DNA from 4 places in the Corallincola luteus genome. Region 3 is predicted to be linked to each of the others. Evidence: predicted binding sites of a transcription regulator. Region 3 holds the regulator's gene; each other region holds the start of a gene.
What was found. The regulator sigma-54, encoded in region 3, starts transcription at its own class of promoters, with help from an activator protein. The targets are predictions, from matches to a motif close to GTTGGCACGNNNNTNGNNT.
Positions count from the first base shown of each region.

Region 1 (4,830 bases), on a different contig from region 3:
CCCATAACGCCAGTCAAAGTAATCGCTATACCAACAATAATCGCTGCCGCGATCCCTACGGCAAACGGCAGAATAATCGCCAGCCCCCCTAACACCATCATGGCTACCGCCATGAGTCTTGCTATCGTGCGAGCCTGCTCTGTCATTGGCGCTAATCCAGCCATGGTAAATTCCTTAGCTTGTGAAATTTCAATATTTAATAATCAATACGTTAGCGCCTTCGTCACAGTAAGCAAGCACTGTTAATCAACGCTGACATTTTTTCTACTGCCGGTACCCGAAACTCAACGCTATGATCTAGCCAAAAGACAACAACACTTAAGGTTTGCTAAAAAGGGCCTCTAGCGAACTGGTGACAGTAAACCCAATGACTATAACTGGTCGACAACTTCGTAAGGACACGTTTATGGCAACTGAAATCATGGTCTCTGGCTTAATCAATATTGAGACCACACTGGCTATCGATGGTTTCCCCTTGAACTACTTTCCGGTCACTTATGCCTTCGATCGCATTAATACGACGGTCTCAGGAGTGGGATATAACGTTGCCAAAGCGTTACATACACTGGGGCACCCAGTGGAGATGGTTTCGATGATTGGCAACGACGTCAATGCCCCTATCGTCGAAACAGAGCTCAAACAGTTAGGCATTAGCCACCACGGTGTATGTCGCACACTGGCGCAAACCCCAGCATCGGTGATCCTGTATGCCCCCGACGGCCAACGCCAAATCCATGTGGATCTAAAGCAGATCCAAGAGACTGAATTTGATAGCCAGCTATTCGATAAAAAGCTGCGCCGATGCCAGTTAGCTGTGATGTGTAACATCAACTACAACCGCGCCCTGCTCGCAGAGGTGAAAGCCAGTGGTAAGCCCATCGCCACCGATGTCCATGTGCTGGCGGATCCTGATGACGACTACAATCGAGATTTTATGGCCGCCGCCGATATCCTTTTCCTTAGCGACGAAGGCTTGCACGGCCGCGAGCCAGAGGCCTTTATTGGTGAGCTCTATCAACGCTACCACAACCAAATTATTGTCATGGGGCGTGGCCGCGAAGGTGCGTTGATGTTTGTGGCTGAAGACAGTCAGTTCTACCATGCACCCGCCATCACGACCCGGCCAATCATCAATACTGTCGGTGCCGGTGATGCGCTATTTTCAGCGTTTGTACATGGCTGGCTGAGCCTAGGCAATCCCTATCAGGCATTGCAACAAGCGGTGCGCTTTGCGTCTTGGAAGATTGGCGATAAAGGAGCGGCAGAAGGTTTTCTTAACGCCAAACAGCTGGATGAACTGAGTCAGACGACTCGCTAACTATTGTCATCACAAAGTAATAGGGCGCAGCTGCGCCCTATAGACTGCCACCCTGATCGCTCCGTTAGATCTGCGCTACCGCGCTATCACCCCAACCAATCAACTGGCCATTTTTAAAGACTAACGGTGTGCACTCATCTTTGGTGGTGATACCATCTTTTTGCTGGCGCTGTGTGCGGTAATACAACAAGCGATAGTTATCATCGCCCTTCACCAACTTCTCATCAAAATCAGCGGTGCCCATGGTCATTCGCACCTGATCCATCGCCGCGCCGACTTCCATTTTTTCCAGTTTTTCGCGGTTCATTCGCTCCCGATCTTCCCAGTCAGAACTCCAGCTGGTGCGGTCGCCATCGCCGCCAACAGCGATAACACATCCAGTTAATGTCAGTGGCAATGCCAACGCAAGTAGCAAGCAGGTCTTCTTCATACAACTATCCCTTAGTAAGTCTAACTATCTCGGATAGTTAATTAGCAACGCGCATGCCAAAAACATAACCCTCTGTATTTATGAAATAAATTATATAACTGGATACATATTGAACAACAGTAAATAATGAGTTTGACCACTGTGTTGTCGATTTGACTAACTCACTGTGAAAACACTGTTCGCTTTGTTCGATGACAAAAAAGGTGATCGGGCTCTCTGCTTAATCAGAGGAGTAAAACGGGGCGGCTTTCCATTGACCTCAAGCAAAGTCAAATAGATGCAACAACTTAGAATCGCACTATCAGTGACGATGTAATGGAAGCAGTTATGCAAACAGCAGGGCAACAGCTAGGTACAACATTGGAAACCGAGCAAGGGCTACTGACACTCACCGCTTTTCTCGGCCGCGGCAAGTCAGCCTATTCCTATTTGGCCACCAATAACGGCTGCAAATACGTCGTCAAAATGATGCATGACGAACCGTGTCCCTATTATGATTTTGGCAATCAAAACAAAGTCACGGTTGAACTGAATGCCTATCACACCCTAGATCGCCTGGGCATACCCGTACCTAAGTTACTCAGTCACGATGAACAGCGTGGATTTTTGGTCAAGTCATACATTGAAGGCGTATTAGCAAACGACCTTATTGCAGATGGCAATGTCGAAACAGTGTTGCCACAGCTCTATCAGATCTCAAAAATTGCCCAACACGCAGGTCTGAATCTGGACTACTTTCCTGCCAATTTTGTCTGCGCCGACAACCAGCTATTCTACGTCGATTATGAGCACAACCCTTATGACTCTGCCTGGAATCTGCACAATTGGGGGATCTATTACTGGGCAAATAGCGCGGGGATGGCTGACTACCAACGCACCGGCGATATTCTGAACTTAAATCAAACGTTGGATTCAGGCATTCCTATCAAAGCGCCGCTGCAAAGTCGAGTGAACAATTGGCAGCAACGCTATCAACACGGCTAGCGTGACATCGCAGCATCAGTTCACATCAGACAACACGCCGATTTTCTAACGAGCACAGTCTAAATCTAGTGGAAGCTCGATAAGCGACTTGATTCATTAATGAATTTATCAAATTCATGGTTTTTCATAGAGAATATCGTCTATCCTTAAAGCCAGAAAAAATTCGCTGATTCATAAAGTTAGCCACCGTCTTGCAGCATCCGCTCATGGCTAGAATCATCATGATGGGATGTTAAACAACATTTCCGAAATAGACCTCACCATTATCACTTGGGTAATGAAATTTAGACGTAATTTGAGATTCAATATGAACAAAGTACACGGAACATTGCACTGGACACTTTGTATAGTCGGACTCTTGCTAGCTACGGGATGCGACAATAAACAAGCCCCTCCTCCCCCACCGAAACCCAGTGTCATCGTGGTTGCAGCGGGTATTGAATCCATTACACCTAACAGTGAGTTTGTTGGTCGTACCCAAGCCAATGAAGACACCACCATCAACGCCCGTGTCTCTGGGCTACTGCTACGAAGAGTGTTTCAAGAGGGTGCCGATGTCGCCAAAGGCGATCTGCTGTTTGAAATTGATCCAGACACTTACGCCACCGAAGTTGCTCAAGCGGAAGCTCGGTTACAGCAAGCCGTTGCGGCAAAAAAGGTTGCCTTCAGCAATTACAATCGCGGCACGGAGATCTTCGCTGCTGGCGTCATCAGTGCCAAAGAGATGGATGAACTGACCGGCTACAAGCTAGATACCGAGGCGGAAGTCTCACGGGCCAAAGCGGCATTAAAAGCCGCCAAACTCAATCTCAGTTATACCAAAATAGTCGCACCGATCAGTGGCCGAATGAGCCGCTCGAAAGTATCCGAAGGCGATCTCATCTCCCCCGAACGCTCACTCGCAACCCTGGTCAATTTAGATCCTATTGAAGTCAACTTTCAGGCCAGTGAGAAGGTTATCGCCAAGTACCGCAATGACGGTGGTGATAATGGCGAACCAGCGATAAAAGCATCTGATCTGGTCATCGAGATGCGTCTGCCCAATGGCGAGATGTACGAACAGACGGGTCAGATCGATTTTGTCGATAACCGCGTTGACCCCACCACAGGCACCGTCACCGTCCGAGCGCTGTTTGCTAACTCCAACAAAGCGTTACTGCCCGGCATGTTCGTCACTGCAATTGTCAATGTGCCAGAGCAAGTTGAGGCACTACTGATACCCCAGGTCGCTATCCAGGAAGATCAATTGGGCCGCTTTGTTCTGGTAGTTAACAGCGACAATAAGGTGGAAAAAAGGCAAGTGAAAATGTCCGGGCGCTACGGCGTTAAATGGCGCGTGGAGTCAGGCCTCGAAGCCGGTGAAAAAATCATCATCGAAGGGCTGCAAAAAGTGCGTCCAGGGTTAGAAGTTGAAACCCAAATGGCAGAAGCCACACCATTCGAAAATCAAGGCTGATTTTAGGCAGGGAACATACTTATGATCAGTCAGGTTTTTATTAATCGTCCTAAATTCGCCTTTGTTATTGCCATCGTTTTGACCCTCTCAGGGCTGCTGTCGATGATGGTGTTACCGATCTCCGAATTCCCCGATCTGGCGCCCCCCAGCGTGAATGTCAGTACCTCTTATGCCGGTGCCAGTGCTGAAACCGTCAAGGACACCATCGCCAAGGTAATTGAAGCCGAGGTTAACGGCGTGGAAGGGATGATCTACATGGAATCCCGTTCCGCCAATGATGGCAGCTACAATCTCACGGTCACTTTTGAAGTGGGTACCGATGCTGATATGGCGCAGGTCAACGTCAGCAACCGGGTACAGATCGCCACCGCTCGCTTACCTGAAGAGGTCAAACGGGAAGGGGTGAAGGTAGAGAAGCAAAGTCCTAACCTGCTGATGGCTGTCAGCCTGTTCTCGCCGGATGATCGCTATGACAACCTGTTTATCAACAACTACATGGCGATCAATGTTAAGGACAACTTAGCTCGGGTTCCTGGCGTGTCTAAAGCCGACATCATTGGCTCGATGGATTACGCCATTCGCATCTGGCTCAACCCAGACCGCATGGCGGGCTTAGCCATTACCGTCAATGATGTGCGGGAA
Region 1 is NZ_SJXE01000002.1:64,338-69,167, reverse strand. It holds gene EZV61_RS06875 (DUF308 domain-containing protein) at 1-164, opposite strand, end outside; gene EZV61_RS06870 (carbohydrate kinase family protein) at 407-1,318, shown strand; gene EZV61_RS06865 (DUF3192 domain-containing protein) at 1,383-1,748, opposite strand; gene EZV61_RS06860 (BUD32 family EKC/KEOPS complex subunit) at 2,076-2,732, shown strand; gene EZV61_RS06855 (efflux RND transporter periplasmic adaptor subunit) at 3,040-4,188, shown strand; gene EZV61_RS06850 (efflux RND transporter permease subunit) at 4,210-4,830, shown strand, end outside.
Region 1: EZV61_RS06865 (DUF3192 domain-containing protein) is a predicted target of sigma-54. The motif match lies at 1,791-1,809, and genes of this name have one in related genera.

Region 2 (4,830 bases), on a different contig from region 3:
AAAATGATGCTCCTGCTGCACGTAGTTATGATGACAGTTAATCGCTTCCTGGGTTATTTCAAACCTTGGCAGCAAAGGTGCAATCGCTCGCAGCACCAACGCCATCATCTCCTGACGATTGATACGCGCATACTCCTGCGCCCAATCCACTGCCCCCACATACGCAGCAAAATGATCGCTGCCCTCACTAAAGTAAGCCAGGTCTTTGTCGGGTAGGTGATGCATATGCCCCTCCATATCTCGCTTGGCTTGCTGGATAAAGTAGCGGCCAATGGCATTACCGATCCCACGACTGCCGGAGTGCAGCATGACCCAAACATCGCCACTGTCATCGACACACAGCTCAACAAAGTGGTTACCCGAGCCCAACGTCCCCATCTGAGTCGCCCATGTTTGTTGTGGGTTTTTCAGCATTTTCAGCAGCGTCGGATGGCGCTCAAACAACTGGTCAATGCCAGCTTGTAGCCCCGCACATGCCTGGATGCGCACTGACACCTGCTTATGGCAGGCGGCACCCACCGGCACGGCGCGCTCAATCGCTTCACGTACCGGCTTTAAGTTATCCGGTAACTGTGATGCCTTAAGCGACAGCCGCAGCGCATTCATACCACAGCCGATATCCACACCCACAGCGGCAGGAATAATCGCTTTATGGGTCGGAATAACCGCGCCAACAGTAGCACCGATCCCCATATGCACATCTGGCATCGCCGCTATATGACGATGAATAATAGGCAACTTAGCTATATTTTTTAATTGATTAATAGCAGCATGGTCTATGTCATCAGTGAATATCTTCACTGGCATATCTTTATTTTTTTCGCCGCTATTTAATTCTATTTTAACAGGCATAAAAATCCCCTTCGCAATATAAATCGCGAATATATTATTCTTTGGAAGACTGCCAGATACTAAAAGCCCCGGCGTATGGCCAGGGCTAGTGTTTATGCTTCCTGGCTTGCAAGTCCCCAACAAAGGCCTTGCAAGCACAAGTACTTGAAAGACCATAGTTAATGGCTGATATAGGTAACCTCTGTCATTTCAAGTACTCCTCTAAATTGATGAATGGATAAGCTGTGGAGATATTAGTGACTAATATTTTTTTGTCAAGAAATAATGAAAAACAAATAAAACATAATTTTTATAATGTAAAAGCCTTACATCATATCCAAAGTAAATAGAATCTCGACATATTACATAAAAAATGAATTTTCATTCACAATATAACAATTAATTTATTAACCAATAAATTAGATCACAAAACTAATGCCTAGCATTCGGAATTAAAATAAAAGAGGGCCCATCTGGGCCCTCTTTGTCGGCAACGCGTCCTTGCTTCGGGTGGAGATGAAAAGTGTGTTTAAGCAAAGCTCAGAGGAAAATGGCAGCCCCCACCACGATCAGTAAAACCCAAATAACCATCCGGAACGCCTGAAACTGCTCGACCATACCGCCCCCTACCTACAATTCTGAGTTAATTGAGGCAGGCGTGATGCTAGGTGTAATCAGCTCCTTCGGCTCACGATGCTGCGACAACTCTGTTTCAAGAGAATCGTCACGCTGCGACTCCATTAGCTGCATCAGTCTAGCCAGTTCATGCTGGGGTCTTGCCACATGAAATACTGAATTTCGATTGATCTGTGCTGTAGCGTCACCGGGGGCACGACTCTTGAAAACCACTTCAACATCTTCACCGCGCAGTGAAGCTGAGATGTCGCAAAAGATGACCGCAGCGATAGGATGCATCCCTTTTTCCAGCGAGATCTCGCCATTTAGCAGGGCTTCATCACGAAACCCCTGATAGAGATTAACGCTGTCAGAAAACAACTCTCGGCCATTAACGCGTAACGATGCAAAACAACGTGTGGCCACTTTAGGCTCATTGCTGCGCTGCATCGATAGACGGTTAACATTGAATGACAACACAAATTGGTGACGACCTTTATGTAGACTGGGATAAACACCATTCATCTGATACGCCCCCACGGGTGGGCGTTCTATCTGGTTGTAGCGGTGGCGCGCTAAATGAAAACGCGATTCGTCCATCACAAAGCTACCTAAATCTGAACCGACCAGTTCAGGTACAGCCTTTCTGAAATCAGGGCTCTTGTGCACTCGCACCACCCAACCGGGCTGTAATCGCATGCTGCTAGCCGCATGGGAAAACAGATTGTCACTGCGGGCACCTGGCTCCAAGGTTCTGAGCACATCAACCTCACCCTGCAGCTGCTGAAAGTTAGTATTGAGTTGATTGACCTGTTTCTTTACCTGTTGATAGCGCATACAGGCCCAGGTTCCCCCCAGGAATACGAGTACTAAACTAATTACTGAAAGTGACACCACATATTTGGCAGCGCTCTGGCTGCGACGTTTATTGCTATTTAGATTAGCCATTGCAAACTCCTCCGTCCGACTAATCCAACTGAATCAATTGTTATGCCACAAGAATTTACTTCATTTTTATCAAATGGTTAGCCCTAATTGTCGGCTGATGTATCGCGGCATCTAGTCGCATAATGCAACAAGGATAGAGTTGCAAAATGCAACTGTTCGCATTTTGCAATCCTCAACCAATCGACTTCCCCAGCGCTCAATAACTATCTATCTAATTGATAATTAATAGGTAAATTCTCTCTCAACGAGTTCGGCACAGGTTTTGAAAACGTATCAACTGACGTGGCAGGTCGTTACTTGCCAAATTCGGGTTAAGGAGCGGAAGAATGCAAAACAGAAGAAAAGTCGCTTTCTTTATGAAGAGTGTCAGTTTGACTTTGAGCAGTTGGATTGCTTTATCGGCGCAAAGTCATGCCATAGAGATAGTCGAATTAGATGTCGATGTAGAGCTGCAGTTGTTAATGGATATATCAGGTAGCGTCAACCATCAGGAATACCTACTGCAACGGGATGGCTACGCTCAGGCATTTAGCAATGATCAAGTGCAACAATCAATTTTACAAGGTGAACTCGGTAAAATAGCGGTGCAGTTGGTTATGTGGAGCGGCCAAAACCAACAGAGCGTGATGGCCGATTGGACACTGATCGATTCAGTCACTTCGGCACTGGATTTTTCAGCGTCTCTTGCCGAACTAGCTCGCCCTTTTTGGCACATGACAGGGGTTGGCGACGCCATCGACTTCGGTGTAGCGCAGTTCGAAGACAACGGCTTTAATGGCACACGCCAAATCATCGATGTGTCAGGTGACGGCATAGAAAATAGTGGCAGAGATACGCTACAGGCCCGCGGCGATGCCCTGACCAAAGTCGATACTATCAACGGCATTGTAATCAGCCCCTACCAATCAGTTAATGACTTTTACATGGATGAGGTGGTCGGCGGTGAGAATGCTTTCCTGATGCAGGTCGATCGATTCGAACAGTTTGGCGATGCGATCCAGCAAAAACTCAGTTATGAAATCAGTGGCGATGGCATCCCACCTGAGGCCACTCGCGTCATAGTGCCAGTCACGGGTTCGTTATCCTTAAGCGCCCTCGGCTTACTATTTCTGGCAATCAGTCTAAAACGTCGAAAGGAGCACTAAAATGCGATTAATTCTCCTGCTTTGCCTATCCGCACTGCTGATTGGATACGCCATCGCCGATGAACAACCCAAGATACGTTTTGGAGAAGTCCTGGCTGAAAGCCCTGGCACCAAACCGGTATTTTTAGAACAAAACCGATTCGCCATTACTCCTGAGACACTCTACGGCCTGGTTGTTGAAAAGCCTTCCGCCACCCCTTTTACTTTAAGCACTATCCATTTCATCCCTCGACAGGATGGTAGCGGTGAGTTCAATAAAGTCGCTAGTCGCATGGTCGAAGCAATCGGTAGCAGCGCCGTGTGGCTCAAACCGCTACAAGACGATCCTACGGGGATATACATGATGGAGGTTTACGTCGATCTGCGCCTGGTAACCACCATCGAATATGAGTTGTATAAGGTGCACTAAGCTGATGAGTAAATATCATCCTGACGAACATAATAGTCGAGTCCATCCACGCGTCTCGATGCGTGTACAGAGGCTCAGGCTGCGACTGAAACCAAAGGGCTGGCGTTATTTGCTGAGCGGTTGGCAACACACGACCCTGCTGAATATCTCGAATGACGGTATTGGCTTCAAAAGTCGCCACATGTTTATCGTCGGTACATGCTACGCCATGATCCTCGGGGTTGGTGACCAACAACAATGCCATGTGCGTATTGTCCGCGTCGATCAGGTAGGAAGCAGCTTCTATTGCGGTGCAAAATTAGTGGACCACACAGCCTTACTGCAGCGGCTGATCGCAGGCATCAAACCAACTCGAGCCCACCAAGGTGCCCCCGCTCAGCCGCGAAGGTCGCTCAGACTGTCTTGAAGCTGCTCCGACCGCAATGGTTTTACCAGCACCTTATTGACCCCAATCGCGGCAAATTGTTGCGCTTCTTTCAGCCCGCTATTCGCAGTTAGCGCAAAAATTGGCACGTCACACATAGGCGTTGCTAACTCACGGATCCGACGACTGGCTTCTAGGCCATCCATGACAGGCATCCGCAAGTCCATCAGCACCAAGTCAAACTGGCTGCTGCTGACAGCCTGCACGGCTTCCGCACCGTTATCAACTAGGCTGACATCGTGCCCAAGTTGCTGCAGCATCAACTTCATCACCATCTGATTGCTTTTGCTGTCTTCAGCCACCAGCACTTGCAGTGATTGATTAGCCGTATCCAATTCCGGTATGTAGTTATCTTCAGGCACGCTCACCAGCGGCAGGCTGAACCACACCTTTGCACTCCACGGCTGTGCCTTTTGCTTTGACTCGATACCAATTGTGCCCGCCATCGACTCAACAAT
Region 2 is NZ_SJXE01000002.1:147,736-152,565, reverse strand. It holds gene EZV61_RS07210 (RtcB family protein) at 1-852, opposite strand, end outside; gene EZV61_RS07205 (hypothetical protein) at 1,462-2,394, opposite strand; gene EZV61_RS07200 (DUF1194 domain-containing protein) at 2,721-3,539, shown strand; gene EZV61_RS07195 (hypothetical protein) at 3,541-3,948, shown strand; gene EZV61_RS07190 (hypothetical protein) at 3,953-4,354, shown strand; gene EZV61_RS07185 (PAS domain-containing sensor histidine kinase) at 4,324-4,830, opposite strand, start outside.
Region 2: EZV61_RS07200 (DUF1194 domain-containing protein) is a predicted target of sigma-54. The motif match lies at 2,644-2,662, and genes of this name have one in related genera.

Region 3 (4,830 bases):
CGCGTCCATTTGTGCCAAAATTTCGCGATAGACGCTGTCTGGGAGACCACGTAATAGGTTGGCTAAGTCATCGGTATCCATCCCCTCTGTCGCTGCGGCAACCAGTTCTGGATCCATTAAGCGGATGATGCTGTCTTTTACATCTTCCGATAGCTCTTCAAGGATCTCGCCATGCAGATCAGGGTCGACCAGCTGCCATAGGACTGCACGGCCCTTAGTAGGGGTAGACTCAAATAGAAGGGCGACATCAGAAGGATCCATCTCCTGCAAAATGCGGCGAACATGGATAAACATGCCGCTATCTAGGGCACTTTTTACCTCTTTTAATTTTTGTTGGGTAAGGTCTTGCTCTAAAGTTTCAGCCATCGCCTTAAGCCCTCCAATCGATTAAAAAAGTTCGATAGCGGAATTGTATCGTAACAACCAGAAAAATAGAGAGAATTTTTCTTTAACAGGTGAGGATTATTCGTTTTCGTCGAATCTGTCATTGATCAGGGACTCAACAGCATCCAATGCCTGCTGTGCTTCATCCCCTTCGGCAACGACCTGGATCTCTTGCCCCATACAGGTTTCCATCATCAGCAGTCCCATGACACTGGCGGCGGAAGCGGATTTTCCTTGATGCTCAATCATCACTTCGGCATCAAATTTGTTGACCAGCATGACTAACTTGGTTGCTGCACGGGCATGCAAACCCAGTTTGTTTTTTATCAGTAGTTTCTTTTCAATGCGTTGTGTCATAAAGACTAATGACCTAGTTCTCGGTGACGGATCTGAATTTCGTTACGTAACTCTTTGAACTGCTTTGCCAATGTTTCGGCAATGAACACAGAGCGGTGTTGTCCACCGGTGCAACCGATAGCGACGGTTACATAGCTTCGATTGTTCAGTTCCAGATGTGGCAACCAGGTATTGAGTAAGTTGTTTATCTGCCAGATGAATTTGGCCACGATCGGTTGGCGGCTAAAAAACTGCTCAACTGGGGCGTCTAATCCGGTCATGGGGCGTAGTTCTGGTTCCCAATGGGGGTTGGGTAAGAATCGTGCATCAAACACATAATCAGCGTCTTGCGGAATACCGTATTTAAAGCCAAAGGACTCAAATACTAAAACCAGATGGCGATCAGCATTGCCTAGTAACCGTTCTCGCACCAGATCGCTGAGTTGATGTATCGACAGCTGAGAGCTGTCTATCTGAAGATCGGCACGGGAGATAAGCGGTTCAAGTAAACGCTGCTCTGCTTCAATCGCTTGCTCCAGAGATACACCATGCTTGGAGAGTGGGTGGAGCCGTCGAGTTTCGCTAAAGCGCTGGATCAATGCACTCTGCTGCGCATCCATAAACAGAACCGTACAGCGGCATTGCTGACATAAAAGGTCGAGAATTGTTTCCAGCGTATGTGGGTCTTCGGGCAGGTTTCTGACGTCAATGCTGACGGCGATATCGCTATAGTGCCCACTTACTTGAGCAACCAGTGTCGGTAGCATGGCTACCGGGAGGTTGTCGACACAGTAGTGACCTAAATCCTCCAATACGCGAAGCGCAACACTTTTGCCTGAGCCTGAGCGGCCACTGACAATCGTTAGTTTGGGTTTTGCGGCCACGTCAGTGCTGGTCATGAATCGGTGATGATTTCGTATAATTGTTGATCGTTAGCGGCACAGCGGAGCTGTTTGAGGACTTGTTTATCTGACAATTTGGCGGCGATAGCCGACAAGGTCTTCAGATGTTCCTGACAACTCTGTTCTGGAACCAAGAGGGCGAAAATCAGATCCACCGGTTTGTTATCAATTGCATCAAAGGCGATAGGCTCATCGCACTGCAATAACACGGCGACTGCTTTATTGGCGTTAGTGATCCTACCGTGGGGAATGGCAATGCCGTTACCTATACCGGTACTGCCTTTCTTTTCACGTTCTAGAATACTTTCGAAAATGGCTTTGTGGCCATGTTCTGGCAAGTGCTTGGCTGCCAATTCACTGGCCATTTCTAATATTCGTTTCTTACTTGAACCATGGACTGCACTTCGGGTGCAGTCCAGGCTAAGTATGGATGATATATCCATAGACATCTCTAGTGAGCGTTTAGCTTTTCTTTGTGTTTTATTACTTGCCGATCGAGTTTATCGATCAACGAGTCGATAGCTGCATACATATCACGATGCTCTGCATTCGCAAAGATCTCTCCACCATTTAGGTGCAGTGTGGCTTCGGCTTTTTGGGTTAATTTCTCAACATTGAGGATCACGTGGACATTGTTGATGTGGTCAAAGTGGCGCTCTAATTTACTAAATTTTCCGTCGACATACTCTCGCAGAGAGTCTGTTACTTCTACATGATGGCCGGTAAGATTGATTTGCATAGACCTCATCCTTATTTAGTTTTATTGCCTGCTATAGCAGGCTTTTTCGCTGATTTGACGGTGGAATAGACAAGGATTCCCGATACTTCGCAATGGTTCTCCGCGCTACCTGAATTCCCTGATCTGCCAGTAGGTCAGCAATCTTGCTATCTGACAAAGGCTTATTAGGGATTTCTGCCGCCACAAGTTTCTTGATTAACGCTCTAATTGCCGTTGAAGAACATTCTCCGCCACTTTCAGTACTGACATGACTGGAGAAGAAATACTTGAGTTCGAAAATACCCCGTGGGGTATGCATATATTTTTGCGTGGTTACCCGAGAGATGGTGGACTCGTGCATATCAACCGCTAAGGCAATATCATTGAGTACCATTGGCTTCATCGCTTCATCGCCGTACTCAAAGAAGTCGCGTTGGAACTGTACGATACAGTTGGCGACCTTGAGTAGGGTGTCGTTACGACTTTCCAAACTTTTGATGAACCACTTCGCTTCCTGCAGATGAGAGCGTATATATTGACTGTCAGTGGTGTTCTTTACCGTCCGGCTCATCGCTGCGTATTGCTGATTCACTTTCAGCTTGGGTACCGAGTCAGGGTTTAGCTCAACCACCCAACGTCCAGCTTTTTTCATTACCGACACATCTGGGATCACATATTGCTCATCACCGCTGATCACTGCGCTGCCGGGGCGCGGATTCAACGATTGGATCACCCGCAGAACTTCACGTAGCTGGTCTTCTTTCAGTTTGGTCTTGCGCATCAATTGGCGATAATCCCGGCTGGCTAGCAGGTCAATATACTGGCCAATAACCTGGCGGCACTCTTTTAGCCAAGGTGTCTCTTTGGCAAACTGATTGAGTTGTACCAGCAGACACTCCTGCAATGTGCGGGCACCTACGCCAATGGGGTCGAACAGTTGTACTCGCTTAATGACCGCTTCTACTTCATCAAGTTCGATATCTTCCTGCCCTAAAGAAGTAAGAATATCGTCGGCGGTGACCGTCAGGTAACCCGATTCATCAATCCCATCGATTATCGATGTCGCAATGGCTCTGTCGACATCTGTGAACGGGGTTAATTGCATCTGCCATTCCAGATGATCTTGCAACGACTCTGTGGTTTCGCCTTGATAGGTAAAGTCGGCGTCATCACTGAACGAGGAACCTGAAACGGGCGCTGCTGAAAGGTGGTCATCCCAGGTTGTATCGGTAGGCAGTTCTTCATTGATTTGTTGTTGGTTGAGCGCCTCAGATGTTTCCATGGCTGCATCTTCGCGCTCTTCCGACTGATTATTTTCAGCATTAGCCGTGGTTTGTTCCAGCTTGTCTGTCGCGGTATGGCTTTCACCATTAAGTTGCTCACTGGTTTCTTCCGCTTCGTTTTGCTCGAGTAGCGGATTATTATCCAGCGCTTCTTGGATCTCTTGCTGAAGGTCGAGCGTCGACAATTGCAATAGCCGGATTGCTTGCTGCAATTGCGGCGTCATGGTGAGTTGCTGACCTAAACGTAACTGTAATGACGGTTTCATCTACTTCCGTGACATTTAAAATAATGCTGTTGCTGTCATCGTTAATCGGCACTCAAAAGAGCCCGATGTATCAACGCTGGTTACTTACACTATAGCCGGAATTGTTCCCCGAGATATACGTCTCGTACCTTTTGGTCGGCTAACACTTGTTCCGGTTTTCCTTCGGCGATTAACTCTCCGTGGCTAACGATATAAGCATATTCGCACACATCGAGTGTTTCTCGCACGTTATGATCAGTGATCAATACACCGAGACCACGGTCTCTTAGGTGTTGAATAATCTTTTTTATATCCGTGACTGAGATAGGGTCTACGCCAGCGAAAGGCTCATCCAACAGCACGAACCTAGGCTCCACAGCCAGCGCTCTGGCAATCTCTACTCGGCGGCGTTCACCACCTGACAGTGACATACCTAAGCTATCTCTGATGTGAGTGATGCTAAACTCTTCTAGCAGATGTTCCAAGGTTTCCGTGCGCTGTAACCGGCTTAACTCTGGACGGGTTTGCAGTACTGCCATGATGTTGTCAGCGACACTGAGCTTACGAAAAATGGAGGACTCCTGTGGCAGGTAACCGATCCCCTTGCGCGCTCTGATATGCATGGGTGAAAGGGTCACATCTTCATCGTCAATCGTGATGCGCCCTTTATCGTTGGGTACCAGTCCAACCACCATATAGAAGGTGGTTGTTTTACCTGCCCCATTCGGTCCCAATAAGCCAACTATTTGGCCATCATTCAGCGCTAAAGAGACATTCTTAACTACTTGTCTATCTTTGTAGCTCTTGGCTAATTGACTGGCTTTCAATGTCGCCATGGTTTATTCCTTACTTTCGCCGAGCTGTTGTTGCAGCTGTTCGGGGAGAAAAATGGTTGTCACGCGATCATCTTTATCTGTGCCACTTTCTGCGACCATTTTTTGTTTGGCGATATCGTAATGAAT
Region 3 is NZ_SJXE01000003.1:67,647-72,476, forward strand. It holds gene mgtE (magnesium transporter) at 1-366, opposite strand, end outside; gene EZV61_RS08350 (HPr family phosphocarrier protein) at 463-741, opposite strand; gene rapZ (RNase adapter RapZ) at 747-1,619, opposite strand; gene ptsN (PTS IIA-like nitrogen regulatory protein PtsN) at 1,616-2,065, opposite strand; gene hpf (ribosome hibernation promoting factor) at 2,074-2,361, opposite strand; gene EZV61_RS08370 (RNA polymerase factor sigma-54) at 2,393-3,889, opposite strand; gene lptB (LPS export ABC transporter ATP-binding protein) at 3,979-4,704, opposite strand; gene lptA (lipopolysaccharide transport periplasmic protein LptA) at 4,708-4,830, opposite strand, start outside.

Region 4 (4,830 bases), on a different contig from region 3:
AGGCTCTAAGTGGCGGAGGATCTGCGCGGCGTCTTCCTCGGTTAAGCTCAATAGCAATATCGCAACCTTATCGAACGCAGCAATCGAATCAACATCGAACTCCTGGCTGCCAGCGGCTTCGTCTTTTGCGTTTTCTTCTGCCATTACCCTTTCCTCAACCGCGCTTACTTTTTATTTGCTTCTTGTTCAAGCCAGCCTTTCACTACCTGTACAGATAGATCCGGTTCATTAGCCACCAGTGCCCGCACTGCTTTGAGGACATCTTCCTCTTTATGTAGATCAGGCAACTGTACTTTGCCACCAACAATACTGCCGATCAGCTCTTCATTCACTTCACTGTCTAGCTCGTTTTCAGCAGCCAGCAGCCCACCTTCAATTCCTCGGGATACCGCACCTTCAAGCAGCGATCTGTCTTCGTCAGCCACACCGTCATCAGAAGCGGTCAGCTTACGGATCATCGGACGAACCACCATCAATACTAGGATCAAGACAATAATGATGCCCATCACCAGTCGCATCGCTTTCCAGAACCACGGTTGTTCAATGATCGGCACTTCAATCTCAACCATATCATCGGAGCGAACAAATGGGATGGTGACAACTTCTAACGAGTCACCACGCTGCACATCAAAGCCCACTCCACCTTGCAATAAGCGACGTAAATTGGCTAACTCCTGCTGCGCTCGCGGCACCAAATCAATACCACTACCATCGGCATTCGCTACTGACTTATAGTTGACGGCCACTGAAACACTGACTCTTCTTACCACACCCACCTGCTGGCGGGTATGGCTCAAGGTGGTATCTAATTCATAATTGCGAGTGGCTTCACGGTGGCTTCTTCCTGGAGCCGCGCCACCGGCAGGGCCACCACCGATCGCTTCTTCCGGGATCTCTGCGGCCACTGGCGGTTGATTAGTCAATGCACCAGGAATACCGCCCAAAACACCACCGACAGAGTTATCTTCAACAGTCATTTCACTGCGTAATGCTGGCAAGTCAGGATTATAGCGGCGCTGGGTTTGCTCAACCGTGGTGAAATCCATACTGACATCGACCTGCGCGGTGTAATTACCTAAGCCGACGACAGGAATCAGAATAGAATCAATTTTGTTCATGTACTCAGCTTCACGCTGACGCTCAAGATCATACTCTTTGCGCGAACGTGCTGAGCTGGCATCTTGACTACCTGAATTAAGTAAGCGGCCACTCTGGTCTGTCACTGTCACCCGCGTCGGTTCCATGCCATTGACCGCAGAAGAAACAATATCAACCACAGAGTCGATCTCTTCGCGACTCAGCGCTGAGCCGCGGCCAATAGTCAGCACGACTGTGGCACTGGGGCTTTTCTCACGACGGGCAAATACCGATTGCTGGGGAATAGCGAGCAGTACACGTGCCTTTTTAACGTTACGCAGATCCTCTAAGGTGCGTGCGATCTGCTGTTCACGGCTGTGCTTCAGGCGCTCTCGCTCCAGTCGCTGACTCACACCAAAACCCATATCCTGCATCAAGATATCGGTACCGTTCTCAGGGGTTGCTTCCAGCCCGGCACGAGCCAACTTGAGTTTGATATCCTGATACTCCTCTGCCGGAATAGACAACACATCACGCTCAAGTTTATAAGTGATCTTATTTTGATCGAAGAAGTCGAGTGTTTGCAGCAGCTCGTCACTTTCCATTTGCGGTAAAGGACGCATCTCTGGCTCTTGTGCCCAAATAAGCACAAATACGGCAAGAGCCAAACAGATTGCCAAGGCGAGAATAATTGTAATTTGGCGCAGAACATCGACATTGCCAATATGGGCCAACACTGAAGATTTTTTCTCTCCACTGTCGACCTGCGCGTCTTTACTCATCTCGCCGCCTGCGGCGGGAACCATCAATTCTGTATTTTGCGTTGCTTCAGCCACGACTCAACTCTCCGTCTAAAATACGCCGATTACACCGGCATATTCATGATCTCTTTGTAAGCCTCAACCAGCTTGTTTCTAACCTGAACAGTCGCCTGAAATGCAACGCTCGATTTTTGTGAAGCGATCATCACGTCACCTAAACTGACATTGCGATCGCCCATCTCGAATGCTGTTCTCAACTGACCCGCCTGAGATTGCACATCATTGACACCATCAATGGCATTCTGAAGTAGGCCACCAAACTTGTCTCCGGCAGAATTTACAGGGACAGCATCAGGTCGCATCTCTGGAGCCTGAGCCTGGCGCATCATCGCCTGCATTTCGCTGTATAGATCGTTGGCTTTCACTTGCATTTGAATGCTCCTGACGCCTGAGCGTCAAAAATTTCACATATAGCAGAGTAACTGCAAGGAGCCTGCCAACACGTTAAACAAATGCATAAAGGGAGGAGTATCACGAGGAAAGATAATATCTAACAAATTGAAAAGGCAGGTATTTAACCTGCCTTATATTTGTAGATAAAAAGTTAAGCGGGCAACTCGATACCCAGATCGCGCATCCTTGCCAGCTTATATCTGAGGGTACGGGGGCTGATCCCTAGCTTTTCCGCGACATCTTTTCGACGCCCTTGGCACGATTCCAATGTCTGCAGAATAATCTGATTTTCTTGCACCTTAAGCTCACCGCCCAACCCCTCAGCATCATCCATGGCCACTTCTGGCTCAGCGCTATGAACTGTCGTGGGTGTATGCAGTTGAACCGTGATCTCATCTTCAATGATCAGATCGTCTGCATCGACTTTACCGGCAGATTGCAGAATCAACGCACGTTGGATCACGTTATCCAATTCACGCACATTACCCGGCCACGCATGATGTTGCAGGCGATGTTTAGCCGCCGCAGTCAATATAGGGATCTCTGAGCCAGAAACCTGACTATGACGAGCCAGCAGATGCTCCGCTAACGGAATAATGTCACCAGGACGCTGGGACAGTGGCTTCCAGGTCAACGGAAATACGTTTAATCGGTAATAGAGATCTTCACGAAACTGACCATCACTCACGGTTTGCTTCAGCTCGCGGTTACTGGTTGCTAACACCCGCACATTCAACTTGACGGTTTTGCGGCTGCCTAAGCGCTCAACTTCCCGCTCTTGCAGTACGCGCAAAAGTTTAGCCTGCAAACCAAGATCCATCTCAGTGATCTCATCAAGTAAAATTGTACCGTTCTGTGCTTGCTCAAATTTTCCGGGGCATGCCTGCAACGCGCCGGTGAATGCGCCCTTTTCATAACCAAACAGTGTCGCTTCCAGCATATTTTCCGGGATCGCCGCACAGTTAATAGCAATGAAAGGACCATCTGCGCGCGGCGAATTATCGTGAATATAGCGCGCCAGCACTTCCTTACCTGAGCCACTGGGCCCAAGTACCATGACATTCGCTTCCGACGCAGCCACTTTGGCCGCCAGCTTTAGTAAAGCTTCACTTTGCGGATCACCCACAACCGGTGAGTAGCGTTCATTGCCGTCAGTTGGTGCGTAACGACTAACCAGGTTGAGTAATACTTCTGGAGCAAACGGCTTCGCCAGATAATCATTAGCCCCTTCCCGCATGGCTGCCACAGCCGCATCGACGGTGGCGTAAGCTGTCATCATCAGCACGGGCAGTTGCGGCAGTTTACTGCGAATAGACCGCAACAACTGTAGCCCACTCATCCCCGGCATCTGCACATCACTGACGACAATATCAAACTTGCCACGGGACAGTTGTAACAGCGCAGCCTCGCCGCAATCGACTTCAGTTACCTGATACCCGGAAATCATCAGGGTATCCACTAAGGCTTCACGCAAGCCGGCGTCATCTTCAACGACGAGCACTTTGGTATCGGCCATCTTAACCTCCCCACGCCTCTTTTAGTGGCACTTCAGCGCTAAGCTCATCTTCATTACGTATGGGAATGAGCAGCTGCACACATGTACCCTGACCCTCGCCGGAGACAAGGCTCACCGAGCCTTTATGCGCCGACGCCACCGCTTGAACCACGGCCAGGCCTAAACCTGTTCCTTGGCTGCGGCTGGTAAAAAACGGTTCTAATACTTTCTTCTGCATCGCCTCAGGGATCCCTTTGCCGTTATCCCGGATCTCGATTGCGACCATCTGCTGCTGACGTTTCGCAGAGACATGAATATTGGTCGCTGATGCTTGTAGACTGTTGTGCACTAGATTGCTGATGGCGCTGGCCAGACTACTGGCGTTACCTAGAATCTCGATATCTGGCTCAGGCAACTCGATCTGCAACTGACTACGACTTTTACTAACCATGGCTTCGACCCGCGACTGCAGATCGGACAAAAGCTGTTTCATGGAGAGTGGTGTAGCGGCGATCTGACTGTCGCTGCGGGCAAACAGCAGCATATCGTTCACCTGCTGCTCTAAGTCTTGTAAGCGTGCCAAAAGCTTAAGGTGAAACGCTCCACGATTTTCTGTTGTGAGGGTGTTATTACCTAAATTTGCCGCGTACAGCATGGCAGCGCTAAGTGGCGTTCTCACCTGATGAGCCAATGACGCCACCATTTTTCCAAGCGCCGACAAACGCTGCAAATGACTGATCCGATTTTGTAGTTCACGGGTTTCGGTTAGATCCGTCATCAAAATCAACTGACCAGGCTCAGGCGATAACGCAGTCAACGCCAACTTCACTCGCCGACCACTGGCCAGAGAGATCTCATGACCATCATCAGCCTGCGGCGAGAACGCCCGAGAGATAATGTGTCGCCATGGCTGACCGATCAGCGGCTCACCCAGCATCTCGAGGGCAATAGGGTTGGCTTCACGCACGATGCCGTTACCATCCAATACCACAATCCCAGCAGGCAGGATCTCCATCAGGTGCTGCATACGACTGGCGTTATTCT
Region 4 is NZ_SJXE01000001.1:1,206,339-1,211,168, reverse strand. It holds gene fliG (flagellar motor switch protein FliG) at 1-144, opposite strand, end outside; gene fliF (flagellar basal-body MS-ring/collar protein FliF) at 165-1,913, opposite strand; gene fliE (flagellar hook-basal body complex protein FliE) at 1,943-2,269, opposite strand; gene EZV61_RS05320 (sigma-54-dependent transcriptional regulator) at 2,443-3,807, opposite strand; gene EZV61_RS05315 (sensor histidine kinase) at 3,809-4,830, opposite strand, start outside.
Region 4: fliE (flagellar hook-basal body complex protein FliE) is a predicted target of sigma-54. The motif match lies at 2,321-2,339, and genes of this name have one in related genera.